One region of the Brevundimonas sp. FV1ye29L genome, then DNA from elsewhere that is predicted to be linked to it. Evidence: predicted binding sites of a transcription regulator. Region 1 holds the regulator's gene; the other holds the start of a gene.
What was found. Region 1 encodes LexA, which represses DNA repair genes until DNA is damaged. Its sites were predicted from a motif close to ATGTTCNCNANNTGTTCT; they were not measured.
Positions count from the first base shown of each region.

Region 2: recA (recombinase RecA) is a predicted target of LexA. The motif match lies at 2,708-2,725, and genes of this name have one in related genera.

Region 1 covers NZ_CM178730.1:1,650,204-1,657,317, forward strand. The annotation lists gene gltA (citrate synthase) at 1-397, opposite strand, end outside; gene ACW17W_RS08080 (ComEC/Rec2 family competence protein) at 634-2,802, shown strand; gene lexA (transcriptional repressor LexA) at 2,980-3,663, opposite strand; gene ACW17W_RS08090 (hypothetical protein) at 3,774-4,166, opposite strand; gene trpC (indole-3-glycerol phosphate synthase TrpC) at 4,163-4,969, opposite strand; gene trpD (anthranilate phosphoribosyltransferase) at 4,966-6,009, opposite strand; gene ACW17W_RS08105 (anthranilate synthase component II) at 6,019-6,609, opposite strand; gene ACW17W_RS08110 (hypothetical protein) at 6,716-6,955, shown strand; gene ACW17W_RS08115 (hypothetical protein) at 7,010-7,114, opposite strand, start outside.
Region 2 covers NZ_CM178730.1:944,996-952,109, reverse strand. The annotation lists gene ACW17W_RS04710 (M20/M25/M40 family metallo-hydrolase) at 1-1,650, shown strand, start outside; gene ACW17W_RS04705 (hypothetical protein) at 1,662-2,582, opposite strand; gene recA (recombinase RecA) at 2,820-3,902, shown strand; gene ACW17W_RS04695 (thiol-disulfide oxidoreductase DCC family protein) at 4,187-4,537, opposite strand; gene ACW17W_RS04690 (hypothetical protein) at 4,665-4,895, shown strand; gene ACW17W_RS04685 (hypothetical protein) at 4,952-5,575, shown strand; gene alaS (alanine--tRNA ligase) at 5,723-7,114, shown strand, end outside.

The DNA of each region.
Region 1 (7,114 bases):
GGTGGGCGTCGCGACGGAAACCCTCGAAGAAGCGGTCGAACTGGGCGTGCAGCATGGTGTGCCGCGTGACCGTCTCCTCGAACGCCGCATATTCCGACGCCGTCGGCAGTTCGCCGTGCAGCAGCAGGTGGCAGACTTCGAGGAAGTTGGACTGTGAGGCCAGCTGGCCGATCGGATAGCCGCGGTGCAGCAGGACGCCGGCGTCGCCATCAATATAGGTGATGGCGCTTTCGCAGGCGGCGGTGGAGGTGAATCCGGGGTCAAAGGTGAAGGCGTCGGTCGCGCCGTACAGCTTGCGGATATCGATGACGTCCGGGCCGATCGAGCCGGACAGGACGGGCAGGTCGACGGACTTGTCGCCGAGGGTGAGGGTCGCGGATTTAACGTCTTCGCTCATTGTAGCCCCTTCGCAAAGGTGAGGTCCGGACCGGGAGACGCCGGGCCCCTTTATCGTTGTGGGAAATCACTTAGTCTGTTGCGGCGCATCATCCAAGCGCCCGCGACCTTCGTCGCATCTATTCGCGGACCGTTGCCGCCGGGCCGGGGTTCGCAGACCGCTCTGATGACCGTCCAGTGTTTGTGTTTACAGGCTTTTTCTGACCAGAAAACATCATTGCGATCCGGGGGCGTCGCATGACCACGACGATGCAGATGCAGGATGACGCCCGTCCGGGCGCACCGGGTGGACCTTGGACCCGCCTGTGGGCCGATCTGCGGGCCGAACCGGGACGACAGGGGCTGCGCTGGCGGTTGTGGGCGCCGGTGGCCTTCGGCGGCGGATGCGCCCTGTATTTCAGTCTCGGGTCCGAGCCGCCGCTCTGGCCGATGGCCGCCGCCGCGATCCTGACGGCCGGACTCTGGCTGGCGACGAGGCGAGCCGGCGCGGGAAGGCCGGTGACCGTCCCCCTGATGCTGCTGGCCTGTCTGGCGGCCGGTCTGGCGGCGTCCGGAATCCGCACCGGGCGCGTCGCCGCCCCGATCGCCCCGGCCATGGCGGCGCCGACGGTGCTGGAAGCCTGGGTGCTGGACGTCGACAGTCCCGGCCAGCGCGGCCACCGTGTCGTCGTGGCGCCGGTCTGGATCCGCGGGCTTGCGCCGGAGGACACGCCGATCCGGCTGCGCGCCACAGTGAAGGGGCCGCCGCCCCGGCCCGGCGAGGCTGTGCGGCTGTTCGCCATCCTCAATCCGCCGCCGCCGCCCGCCGCGCCGGGCGCCTATGATTTCGGCCGCAACGCCTTTTTCGCCGGCATGGGCGGGGTGGCGTTCGCACTGGGAGAAACTCGCGCGGTCAGTCTTGATCCGCCGTCATGGGGTCTGCGCCTGATCATGAAGGTCAATGCCGTCCGCTTCGGCCTGGCCGAGCGGATCGTGGCGCGTCTGGGGCCGCGCACCGGAGGCGTCGCCGCGGCCATGGTGACGGGCCACGAGACCTGGATCGGTCAGGACGATCTGGACGCCATGCGCGATTCCGGGCTGGCCCACATCCTGTCGATCTCGGGCCTGCACATGGCCGTGGTCGGCGGGTTCGTCTTCTTCAGCGTCCGGCTGGCCCTGGCGGCCTGGCCCTGGCTGGCGTTGCGGGTCTCGGGCAAGAAGGTCGCCGCCGTGGCCGGTCTGATCGCGGTCGGGACCTATCTGGTCATCTCCGGCGCGCCGCCCCCGGCCGAGCGGGCGGCGATCACGGCCTCGATCGCCTTCATCGCCATCCTGCTGGACCGGCAGGCGATCACCATGCACGCCCTGGCCGTCGCGGCCCTGGTGGTGCTGGCGATCCAGCCCGAGGCCATTGTCACGCCCGGCTTCCAGATGTCCTTCGCCGCCACCGCCGCCCTTGTGGGCCTGGTCGAGGCCTGGCCGCGCCGGCCGCGCGAGATCTCGGCGCCCTGGCCCATTGTGGCGGTGCAGAGGTTCGGCGGCTGGATGGTCGCCGCCTGCGCCGCCAGCCTGGTGGCCGGGCTCGCTACGGGTCCGTTCGCCATGCAGCATTTCAACCGGACGGCGGTCTATGGACTGCTCGCCAATCTGGCGACCTCCCCGGTGGCGGATTTTCTGATGATGCCGGCGCTGGCACTGGGGGCCCTGCTGGAACCGGTCGGTCTGGGCGCGCCGTTCCTGTGGGTGGCCGGCCGGGGCATCGATCTGATGCTGACGATCGGCCACTGGACGGCGGGCCTGCCCGGAGCGGTGCGGACGGTGGCCAGCGCGCCGGATTTCGTCCTGCCCATCGCCTTCCTCGGCATCCTGATCGTCTGTCTGTGGCAGGGGCGGCTGCGCTGGCTGGGCCTGCCCCTGGCGGCGGCGGTGCTGGTCTGGCCGCGCGCCCCGACGCCGGACCTGTGGATCGGCGACGGCGGGACCAACGCCGCCTTCCATCAGGCGCGGCAGGCCGTGGTGGTCCGGCCGGGCGTGCGGGAATTCGCCGTCGAGCTCTGGTCGCGCCGCCGGGGACTGGAGATGATGGATCGGCCCGAAAACGGCTGGACCTGCGGCCGCTACGCCTGTGCGCCGGCAAGCCCTGCCGCCGCTCCTGTTGCGCTGTGGTGGGGAACGCGCGCCCCATCGATTGAGGCGCTCGCGGCCCTGTGCCGGTCGGCCTCCGTGGTCAGCAGTCGCGCTGTGCTGCCTCGCCTGCCTGCGGAGTGTCACGACAGATTGGTGCTGGACGGCGTCGATTTCGCGCGGGGCGGGTCGGTGGAGTTGTGGCGCGACGGCCAGACGGGCTGGCGGGCGACCTGGACCTCGGAGGTGCGCGGCGACCGGCCGTGGACGCGGATCGCCGACCCGGAGGCGCCTGAGGCGTGAGTGATCTTCGAAACGCCGCCATCCCCGGACTTGATCCGGGGATCAGCGGTTCAGCCGCCGTGCGGCCGGTATGATGCACGGATCGTGCGACATCCTGCCTGTCGGGGTGGGAGGAGCGTCCGATCCCCGGATCAACTCCAAGGATGACGGAATTTGAAGCAGGGTCTGTGCCGGACCTTAGTGATACCGCCGGATCAGCCCGACCAGCTTGCCCTGGACCTCGACCTGGTCGGGGCCGAAGATGCGGGTCTCATAGGCGCGGTTGGCGGGTTCCAGGGCGATGGAGCCGCCCTTCTTGCGCAGCCGTTTCAGGGTGGCTTCCTCGCCCTCGACCAGGGCCACGACGATCTCGCCCGAGGCGGCGGTATCGACGCGTTTGATGACCACCAGATCGCCGTTCAGGATCCCCGCCTCGATCATCGAGTCCCCCTCGATCTCGAGCATATAGTGGTCGCCGGACCCCAGCATGGACTCCGGCACCGGATAGCGTTCGCGCTCATGCTGGATGGCGGCGATGGGGGTGCCGGCGGCGATCTTGCCCAGTAGCGGCAGTTCGCGGGTGTCATTGGCGGGGGCCGCCGCGACGGGCCGTCCGCCCTCAACGACCTCGGGCCGGAAGACGCCGCGTCCGCGCAGGGGCGTGGCCTCGTCCGGCATGCGGGTGACCTCCAGCGCCCGGGCCCGGTGCGCCAGGCGGCGGATAAAGCCCCGCTCCTCCAGCGCCGTGATCAGCCGGTGAATGCCCGACTTTGACGCCAGATCCAGCGCCTCCTTCATCTCGTCGAACGAAGGGGAGACGCCGGTCTCCTGAATCCGCTCATGGATGAACATCAGGAGCTCGTGCTGTTTCTTGGTGAGCATGGCGGGGAATCATCCAGAACAAGGCGTGAACCGTTGCCGATGTTCTGTAAGTGTTCTTCGCTAATGTCAACTTAACGGCTGACATCATGGGCAACCGCCTCTGACGCCGGTCAATCCAACAGCAGCGCCACGTTTTCTGATTGGTGGAAGTATGGAGGCCTCCAACTGACGGCGATCGAGCGGGTCGCTGCCTGAAGCCTTTCACCGTCTGCCAAAGTTCCATCGATGAGTAGCGTGATCGCGCTACCGGCGGCCGCCTCTAGCTTGATGACTTTTGAGATGCCCGTGCTGTCATCGTCGGTGCTGAGAACCTCGTCCAGCACGACGACCCCATCGACCAGAAGCCGTACTCGCTGACCTTCGAAATGAACGAAGGCGACGGTAATTGCAGCGCAGGAATCTGGGCCGTCACAAGATGTTTGAACGGTTGCGATTTGCCGGTGAGGTGCGCAGCTCGTCCCCAAGCAAAGTATCGCGAGGCAGCCGATCAGGAACCGGTTCACCGGACGCTTGGCTCCGACATCAACGCCCGCGTCGCCGCCTCGACATCCGCCTGACGCATCAGGCTTTCGCCGACCAGCACCGCCTGCGCGTGGGCGTCCGACACCCGCTGGACGTCATCGGGCGTGAAGATGCCGCTCTCGGCCACCAGCAGGGCCTTGACCGGGCTCAGCATGGCCAGGCGTTCGGTCGTCTCCAGATCGACCTCGAAGGTCTTGAGCGAGCGGTTGTTGACCCCGACCAGATCGCCGCCCAGACGGCAGGCGCGGGCCATCTCGGCCTCGTCATGGGTCTCGATCAGGGCGTCCATGCCGAATCGATCGGCCTCGGCCAGAAGTTCGCCGGCCAGACCGTCGTCGATCATGGCGAGGATGATCAGGATGCAGTCGGCGCCCAGGGCGCGGCTCTCGGCCACCTGCCACGGATCGACGAGGAAGTCCTTCCTCAGACAGGGCAGGGCGACCGCGTCGCGCGCGGCGGTCAGGAAGGCGTCGTCGCCCTGAAAACTGGGGCCGTCGGTCAGGACCGACAGGCATTGGGCCCCGCCCCGCTCATAGGCGCGGGCGAGGGCGGGCGGGTCGAAGTCCGGCCGGATCAGTCCCTTCGACGGGCTGGCCTTCTTGATCTCGGCGATCAGGGCGGGGCGGCCCGTCGCCTCGACGTGGGTCTCAAGAGCGGTGCGGAAACCGCGCGGGGCCGACGCGGCGGCGGCGGCCGTCTCCAGATCGGCGAGGCTGCGCATGGCCTTGCGGGCCGCGACCTCGTCTCGCTTGTAGTCGGCGATGCGGGACAGGATGTCGGTCAATTCCGGGGCTCTTCCTCATCCGGGGCGGAGGTGATGCGCGCCAGGGCCTCGAGGGCGGCGCGCGCGCGGCCGTCGTCGATGGCGGCGGCGGCGAGGGCGACGCCCTGTTTCAGATCTTCGGCCCTGTCCGCCACCATGAGGGCGGCGGCGGCGTTGAGCAGGACGATGTCGCGGTAAGGGCCGGCGGCGCCGTCCAGCAGGGCGTTGAGAGCCTCGGCATTGGCCTCCGCGTCGCCCCCGCGCAGATCCTCGATCGAGGCCCGGCCCAGACCCGCGTCCTCGGGCGTGACGGTGAAACGGCGGACGGCGCCGTTGCGCCATTCGGCGACCTCGCTCTCGCCGGTCGTGGTCAGTTCGTCGAGACCCTGACCGTGGACCGTCCAGGCGCGCACGGCGCCCAGCCGGCCCAGCACCTCGGCCAGGGGCTCCAGCAGGCGCGGATCATAGACCCCCATCAGCTGGCGTTTCGCCCCCGCCGGGTTGGACAGCGGCCCCAGCAGGTTGAACACGGTGCGGAAGCCGATTTCGGCCCGCACCGGACCGACGTGGCGCATCGCCCCGTGGTAGGCCGGGGCGAACAGGAAGGCGATGCCGGCCTCGTCCAGCGCCTGACGCTGTCTGGCCAGGCCGGCGGTCAGGTCGACCCCCAGCACCGACAGGACGTCGGACGACCCGGATTTCGAGCTCATCGCCCGGTTGCCGTGCTTGGCCACCTTGACCCCCGCGCCGGCCAGAACCAGGGCCGAGGCGGTGGAGATGTTGAACGTGTGAGCCCCGTCGCCGCCGGTTCCGCAGGTGTCGATGACGTCCCAGGGATGATCCAGCTGCGTGGCGGCGTCGCGCATCGCCTGGGCGAAGGCGGCGATCTCCTCGACCGTCTCGCCGCGCATCCGCAGGGCGGTGACGGCGGCGGCGACCTGGGCCGGGGTCGGCTCGCCGCGCAGGCAGGCGGCGAAGAAATCGTGGGCCTCGTCTGACGACAGGACCTGACCATCAATCAATCGGGCCAGCAGGGGCTTGAAGCCGCCGTCGGTGCTCATAGGCCGTCCTCAGACCGTCGCGAGACGCCGAACGCCCGCCAGATCGAGGAAGTTGGCCAGCATCTCATGGCCATGTTCGGTGGCGATGGATTCCGGGTGGAACTGGACGCCGTGGATCGGCCGCTCGTGATGCTGGAAGGCCATGATCTCGCCGTCGGCCGTCCAGGCGGTCACGTCGAGGGTATTGGGCAGGGTGTCGCGCGACACCGCCAGCGAGTGATAGCGTGTAGCGGTGAACGGGCTCGGAAGCCCGGCGAACATGCCCTTCCCCTCGTGCAGGATCGGCGAGGTCTTGCCGTGCATCAGGGCCTTGGCGCGGATCACATGGCCGCCCATGGCCTGACCGATGGCCTGGTGGCCGAGGCAGACGCCGAGGATCGGCATGTCCAGCGGCGCCGTGTCGATCAGGGCCAGACAGATTCCGGCCTGATCCGGGGCGCAGGGGCCGGGCGACAGCAGCACGGCCTCCGGCTTCAGCGCCCAGGCCTCATCCGTCGTCAGCTCGTCATTGCGCACGACACGCGTCTCCGCACCCAGCTCCGCCAGATAGTGGACGAGGTTGTAGGTAAAGCTGTCGTAGTTATCGACGACCAGGATCATGCGCCGGTCTTTAGGCTGTGCCGACGCAGGGTGCAAAGGGCCTGGCGGGAAACTGATCGTTAACCGACGCAGTTTTCATATCGCGCGGCGCAAGGGAAACGCCGCCATGGCCGTCGCCGGACAACAGATCGAACTGGCCCGTCATCTTCTGGCGGAACCCGACGAGGCGCCGGCCAGTCCGGTCGCGGCCCTGGGCGCGGCCTTTGTGGCGGCGACGGCGGCGGTGCTGATGGCGGGGGTCATGATTCTGGGGCCGGGCTTTGCCGTCGACGAAAGCGACTGGACGCCACCATCGCGACAAGAGGCCGTCGGCCCCGCGACGATGCTGCGGTCCGACGCGGGCTGAGCGTCACGACCCCGACCCAAAGGGCGGCTCAGGCCGGCCACAGCGCCGGGAGGGTCAGAACCAGCCGGCGTTCCAGGCGATAAAGCCCACCAGCCCGAGGCCCAGCACGATGACCACGCCGGTGATCGAGACGCCGAGAACGCTGGTCATCCCGCGGAT
Region 2 (7,114 bases), 710 kb from region 1:
CCCGAACGCCAGACCGGCGTCCTGTCGCCCGAAGCCGTGCGTCGGATGGAGCGCTGGGGTCTGGATCCGGCCAGTCCGGTGGTGAACCTGGTCGGCGTCCTTCCCGCCTCCGGACCACAGGCCCGGCCGAACGCCCCCGCCGTCCTCCTGATGGCCCACTATGACACCAGCCCGACCTCCCCCGGCGCGGCCGACGACTCGACCGGCGTGGCGGCGGTGCTGGAGACCGTCCGCGCCATCAAGGCGCGCGGCCCGATCCGACGCCCCCTGATCGTCCTGCTGACCGACGGGGAGGAGCTGAATCTCGACGGGGCGCGCGCCTTCTTCAGCGAGCACCCGCTGCGCGAACGGATCGGCGCCGTGGTCAATCTGGAGGCGCGGGGCGGAGGCGGCCGGGCCATGATGTTCGAGACCGGCCCCGGCAACCGCCAGACCATCGAACTGTTCGCCCGGGCATCCGCCCGCGCGCCGGGCGGACCGACCTCGAACTCCCTGGCCGTGGTCGTCTATGAGAACATGCCCAACGGCACCGATTTCACCATCGCGCGTCAGCGGGGCCTGGCCGGGATCAATCTCGCCTTCATCGGCCGTCCGGACCAGTACCACGCCCCGAATGCGACGCCCGGGGCCCTCGACCAGGGCGCGGTCCAGCATATCGGCGGTCAGGCGCTGGAGGCGGCCGACGCCTTCGTCCGAACCCCCGCCCTGCCCGTCGCCGGAGAGCGCCGCGTCTACGCCGACCTGATGGGCCAGGTGATCATCAGCCACTCCCCCGCTGCCGGCTGGTGGGTGTTTGCGGTCACCCTCGCCCTGACCGCCTTCGGCTACTGGGGCGCGCGCCACGCCACCCGGCTCCGGTTCAGCGAGGTCCTGCGCGGCGCCGCCGACGGCCTTTGGCTGGTCGCCACCGGACTGGTCCTGACCACGGCCGTCCGCCTGCTGGCCGGCCCCCTGTCCAGCCGCGCCGACAGCCCGGAGACCTACTATACCCTGTTGCGTCGCCTGCCCTGGATCGAGGGGGGCGCCGTGCTGGTGATCCTGGCGGTGGTGCTGACCCTGTTGGCAGGGCGTCAGGCGTTCGGCCGGATCGCCCTGACCGCCGTGGTCGCCCTCGCCGCCCTGTTCGCCGTGATCATGGGCGGGTTCGGCTATGTCGTTCCGGCGGCGGCCGCCCTCTCGATCCTGCTGATCTGGACCGTGCGAGGCCCGCGCTCGACGCGCGGCGGCTGGATCGGGCTGATCGGCCTCGTGGCCCTGCTGGGCGGCGTCGTTCAGGTCCTGTCCCCGGAGGCCGCCTTCCTCCTGTTGTGGCCCGCCCTGCTCGCCGCTGCCGCCCTGGCCGCGTCCATGGTCATCAGCGCCCGGCTGGTCGGTCCGGTCGCCCTGATTGCGCCGGCGATCGCCACCGTTCTGGGCGGCGCATGGATCGTCTATCTGGCGCACCCGGTCTTCCTCGGCGTCGGCATGGATCTCCCGGGCGTGCTCGCCCCGCTGGCCCTGCTGGCGCTGGTGTTCGCCTATCCGTTGGGGCGGATCATTCCGGCGCCGCGCCTGCTGGCCGCGACCGCCTGTGCGGTATTGATCCTCGGGACCGGCGTGAGCCTGTGGGCGCAGGTCGCGGAGCCCGCGCCGCCGTCCTCGACGCAGTGAATCCAGCGGGTTCAGTCGCCCGGGCGGGCGTCCCGCTCCCGCGCCTTCCGCTCCATCCGGTTGATGATGTCCACGCTCTGCATTGAGGCGGAGCGCCGGTCGTCGCTGGCGTAGAGGGCCTGCACAAACGCCACGTCCTGTTCCGTCAGCACCGCCTCCGGATCGCGCAGCCCCTCCGGCCCGACCAGCGACAGCACGCCATCGCCCTGCCCTTCGCCCGGATCGCGACGATCCACCGCCACCGTATAGGCGAGATAGTCGATCAGGGGCTGACGCGGCGCCGCCTCCGCGACCCTGGTGTCGACGACGACCATGGCGCGATCGATCTGCGCGCCGGTGCTGAGATCGATGCGGGAATAGGGCAGGGACAGAATCGCGCCGCCGCCGCCGCCGGTCAGCATTGAGCGGCCAACGGGCGTGGGCGTCCCTCCCGACTCCCCGCCCGGCGCCCCGGTCATCATACTCATGGCGCCGGGCGCCAGGTCGCCGCCATAGGTGATGCGGTGCATCCAGCTCATCCTGCGGTCCGGATCAACGAACGCCGCCATGGATTCCGCATTGTTGCGAAACAGGCCGAAACGGTGCCGACGCGCCACCCCTTGTGAAAATTCCGCCGGCCGGTCGGTGATCGCAATCACCGCATTCGCGGTGCACCTCGGCCCCGCGACCGGCACGTCCAGAACCTTCAGGGTTGCGGCGATACCCGCCTCCAGAGCCCGTGCGTCCTCGCGGTCCGGGCCGATGACCCGAACGCAGACCGGCGAGGACCATCGCGCGATCTGCGCGACCTGCTGCCCGCTGCGCCGGGGCTGGATTGTCCCGGAGACATAGGCTCGAGCGGCGTCCCGCACGCCATGGACGACCACATCGTCCACGGTCGAGGGCGCAGCGCCCTCCTGCCCCGCCAAAAGCATCAACACGAGCAGGATCATGACGCCGCTCCATTCCGCCCCCCGAACCTGACACGCCCCGGCCGCCTCATCAACGTCCGGGGTCGGCCGGCCCGACCTACGCCAAAACCGGACGTATCGTGCGGACGGACGGCGTCAGACCCGAAAGAACATATTGGCAACCGGCCGAAACCATGTTCTAGTTCTGTTCACGGACAGCGGGACATTTCCCGGCCTGCCGGCGGGTCGACGGGAATCATGGCAAGGGACACGAACAAGATGGCATCGCAGGCGGCATTGAAATTGGTGGGCAAGGACGACGGCGACAAACAGCGCGCGCTCGAGGCGGCGATCGCCCAGATTGATCGCGCCTTCGGCAAGGGCTCGGTCATGAAGCTGGGCAAGGGCGGGGTGGTGGCGGAAATCCCGTCCGTCTCGACCGGATCGCTGGGCCTGGACATGGCGCTGGGCATCGGCGGCCTGCCGCGCGGTCGGGTGATCGAGGTGTTCGGTCCGGAGTCCTCGGGCAAGACCACCCTGGCCCTGCACACCGTGGCCGAGATCCAGAAGGCCGGCGGCACCGCCGCCTTCGTCGACGCCGAACATGCCCTCGATCCGGGCTACGCCCAGAAGCTGGGCGTCAATCTCGACGACCTGCTGGTGTCGCAGCCCGACACGGGTGAACAGGCGCTGGAGATCGTCGACACCCTGGTGCGCTCGGGGGCCGTGGACATCGTGGTGGTCGATTCCGTCGCCGCCCTGACGCCGCGCGCCGAGATCGAGGGCGAGATGGGCGACAGCCTGCCGGGCCTCCAGGCCCGCCTGATGTCCCAGGCCCTGCGCAAACTGACCGCCTCCATTTCCAAGTCGAACTGCATCGTCCTGTTCATCAACCAGATCCGTCACAAGATCGGCGTCATGTACGGTTCGCCGGAAACGACGACGGGCGGCAATGCGCTGAAATTCTACGCCTCGGTCCGCCTCGACATCCGCCGCACCGGCGCGATCAAGGACCGCGACGAGGTGGTCGGCAACACCACCCGGGTCAAGGTGGTCAAGAACAAGGTGGCCCCGCCGTTCCGGGAGGTCATCTTCGACATCATGTACGGCGAGGGCATCTCCAAACTGGGCGAGATCATCGACCTGGGCGTCAAGGCCGGGATCATCGAGAAGTCGGGCAGCTGGTTCAGCTATGACTCGACCCGGATCGGCCAGGGCCGCGAGAACGTGCGGACCTTCCTCAAGACCAATCCGGATATCGCCGCCTCGATCGAAAAGGCCGTGCGCGCCTCGACCAACAAGATCGCTGAAGAGCTGCTGGGCACGCCCGAGCCCGACGAGGGCCAGGACCTCGAAGGCTGATACCTCCGGACCAGGAAGTGCACGAAAGTGCACTTCCTTTTTAACGTCTCCCCTCGATCATCCTCCCCCGACCCGGGGGAATACCAGACACTCCGCCCGGCTGGTCCTCGCGACCCGCCACCGACCCTTGTGGGGATCGGCCGGGTGGAGCAGGGCCGTCCGGGGCAACCCGGGCGGCCCGACCCTGTCAGCCCACCCGTGATCGGCCCCTCATCGCCATCCCTCGGGATCGCCAGTCGCCGCCCGTCACCAGCTGCCTGCGTTCGCCGGACGCCCTTGCGGCTTCACGGTCCGCGCAGCGCCCGCTGCAGCCGGGGCCTGACCTTCAAAAACCCGATATAGAGATGTTCCAGCCCGGCCAGCACCAGCCGGTTGCGCGCCAGATGCCCGAACGGGGCCAGCAGGGGGATGGCCCGCCACATGGCGGCGAAGGCCTCGGCGCCGGACACCATCCGTCCGTTCTCGCGAGCATGAAACCGGGCCAGCAGCTCGGCCCGGTCGACGGGGCACGTCCCCTCTCCCGTCGCCACATCGGTGAACCGGATCGCGCCGCGCCGGTCCAGCCGCCGCAACAGATGGATCTCCCGCCTGCACAGCGGACAGTCGCCATCGAACCAGACTTCAAGCCTTGCCATCAAACCGTCCTACGCCTCCTGCTAGCCTGCGTCTCCACCCTGCGACGCCATGTCCGCACGGCTCCCCGGCCGAAACCGGCGAACCCTGCCACTGCGGGCCGACTGACCGTCCTGAAGGAAAGACCCCATGACCGACGACGACATCCAGACCCTGAGCCAGTTCAATCTCGCCGAGGCCGACGACGGCTATCTGCTGGAGATCGGGGGCGACGGCGGGGCCCTGGTGCGTCTCAAGGCCAGCGCCGAACAGATCGACGCCATCATCGAAGCCCTCGACGCCCTCCTGGCCGACGATGATGCGGCCGATGCCGTCGACGGCGAAACCAAGAGCGATGAAGCCGTGGCGGACAACGGGTAAATCAGCCCTGACCGGACCACGATCAACACCACACCCTGACCCGGGAAGCCGCAGTCATGACATTCGACAGCTACAGACCCTTCGCCGCCGCACTGATGGCTCTCGGGCTCCTGTCCACCCAGGCCGGGTGCATGACCCTGGCGGCCTACTCGCTGGCGCAGGAGGAGCGAAAGGCCGATGTCATGCGCCGGATCGATCCCGCCGCCCATGCCTGGGCCCTGGCCGACGCCGCCCCTGTCAGCGGCCGGGTCGCGGTCATTTCGGAGTATGAGCAACAGTACGGGACGCTCCGGCGTGTTCCCGCCCGCACCCTGACCTGTGCCGGCCACGAGGTCAGCCTGATACCCGATACGGAACAGATGCGCTGGCAGGTCGGGCGTCTCTATACCCTCAGGGTGGTCGACCGGGGCGACTGGGTCTGGCCGGCCATCCAGTTCAACTCATGGCCGACGGACTGGTCGCCCTATATCCGGTCCACCTCCTGCCGGGCTGACGGATCGTTCACCTTCCCGTCCGTTCCCGACGGCCGCTACCTGCTGATCACAGAGATCACCTCGCCCCAGCCGGCCGATCCCGGGTCCGGCGGCCAGATCCTGAAACCGGTCGTCGTCAGGACGGGGGTCCCCGTCGATGTGACGATGCGATCCGGCTACCTCAACGGGCCGCTCATCCCCCGCTAGAGAGCCCCCTGGCCCGCATCCCGCCATCGACGGCAGCGCAAACCCGCCCCGCTGCGCCGATCCGGTTCCAGCAATGATGCGTTCCGGGTCAAACCCCTATATGACGCCCGTTCGTCCATCGTCGCCCGATCGAAACCGAAGACCACCATGACCACCCTGAAGCAGATCCGTTCGACCTACCTCGATTTCTTCGCCGCCGACGGCCACGAGAAGGTCCAGTCCGCGCCCCTGGTGCCGCAGAACGATCCGACCCTGATGTTCGTCAATGCGGGCATGGTGCCGTTCAAGGACTATTTCACCGGCGCGGCCGTGCCGCCGTATCCACGCGCCACCAGCTCCCAGAAATGCGTCCGGGCCGGCGGCAAGCACAACGATCTGGACAATGTCGGCTACACCGCCCGGCACCTGACCTTCTTCGAAATGCTCGGCAACTTCTCCTTCGGCGACTATTTCAAGGACCACGCCATCGAGCGGGCCTGGGAACTGGTCACCCGGGATTTCGGCCTCGACCCGAAACGCCTGCTGGTCACCGTCTATATCGACGACGATGAGGCCGCCGCGATCTGGAAAAAGGTCACCGGCTTCTCTGACGACAAGATCATCCGCATCGCCGGGTCCGACAACTTCTGGGCCATGGGCGACTCGGGTCCCTGCGGCCCCTGCACCGAGATTTTCTGGGACTATGGCGACCACGTGCCCGGCGGCCCTCCCGGAAGCCCCGACGAGGACGGCGACCGCTATGTGGAGATCTGGAACAACGTCTTCATGCAGTACGAGAAGGAGAACGACCAGATCGTTCGCAACCTGCCCAAGCCCTCGGTCGACACCGGCATGGGTCTGGAGCGGATGACCTCGGTGCTTCAGGGCAAGAATTCGGTGTTCGACACCGACCTGTTCCAGACCCTGATCGCGGCCTCGGAAGACGCCACTTCCACCCGGTCGGACGGCGACCATGCCGCCAGCCACCGGGTCATCGCCGACCACCTGCGGTCCTCCTCCTTCCTCATCGCCGACGGGGTCACCCCGTCGAATGAAGGCCGCGGCTATGTCCTGCGCCGCATCATGCGCCGCGCCATGCGCCACGCCCACCTGCTGGGGGCCTCGGACCCGCTGATGCACCGTCTGGTCCCGACCCTGGTCTCGGAAATGGGCGAGGCCTACCCCGAGCTGAAGCGCGCCCGGCCCTTCATCGAGGACACGCTGAAACAGGAGGAGATCCGTTTCCGCACCACCCTCGGCCGCGGCATGGCCCTGTTCGACACGGCGGTTCAGGGCTTCCGCCCCGGCGACATGCTGGACGGCCAGACCGCCTTCACCCTGTCCGACACCTATGGCTTCCCGCTCGACCTGACCCAGGACGAGGCCCGCCGTCGCGGCTATTCGGTCAATATCGACGGCTTCGAGGCCGCCATGGCCGAACAGCGCCAGCGTTCGCGCGAACACTGGAAGGGCTCGGGCCAGACCGCCAACACCAACGAATGGCTGGCGATCCGCGACCGTCTGGGGCCGACCGTCTTCACCGGTTATGAGGCCATCGAC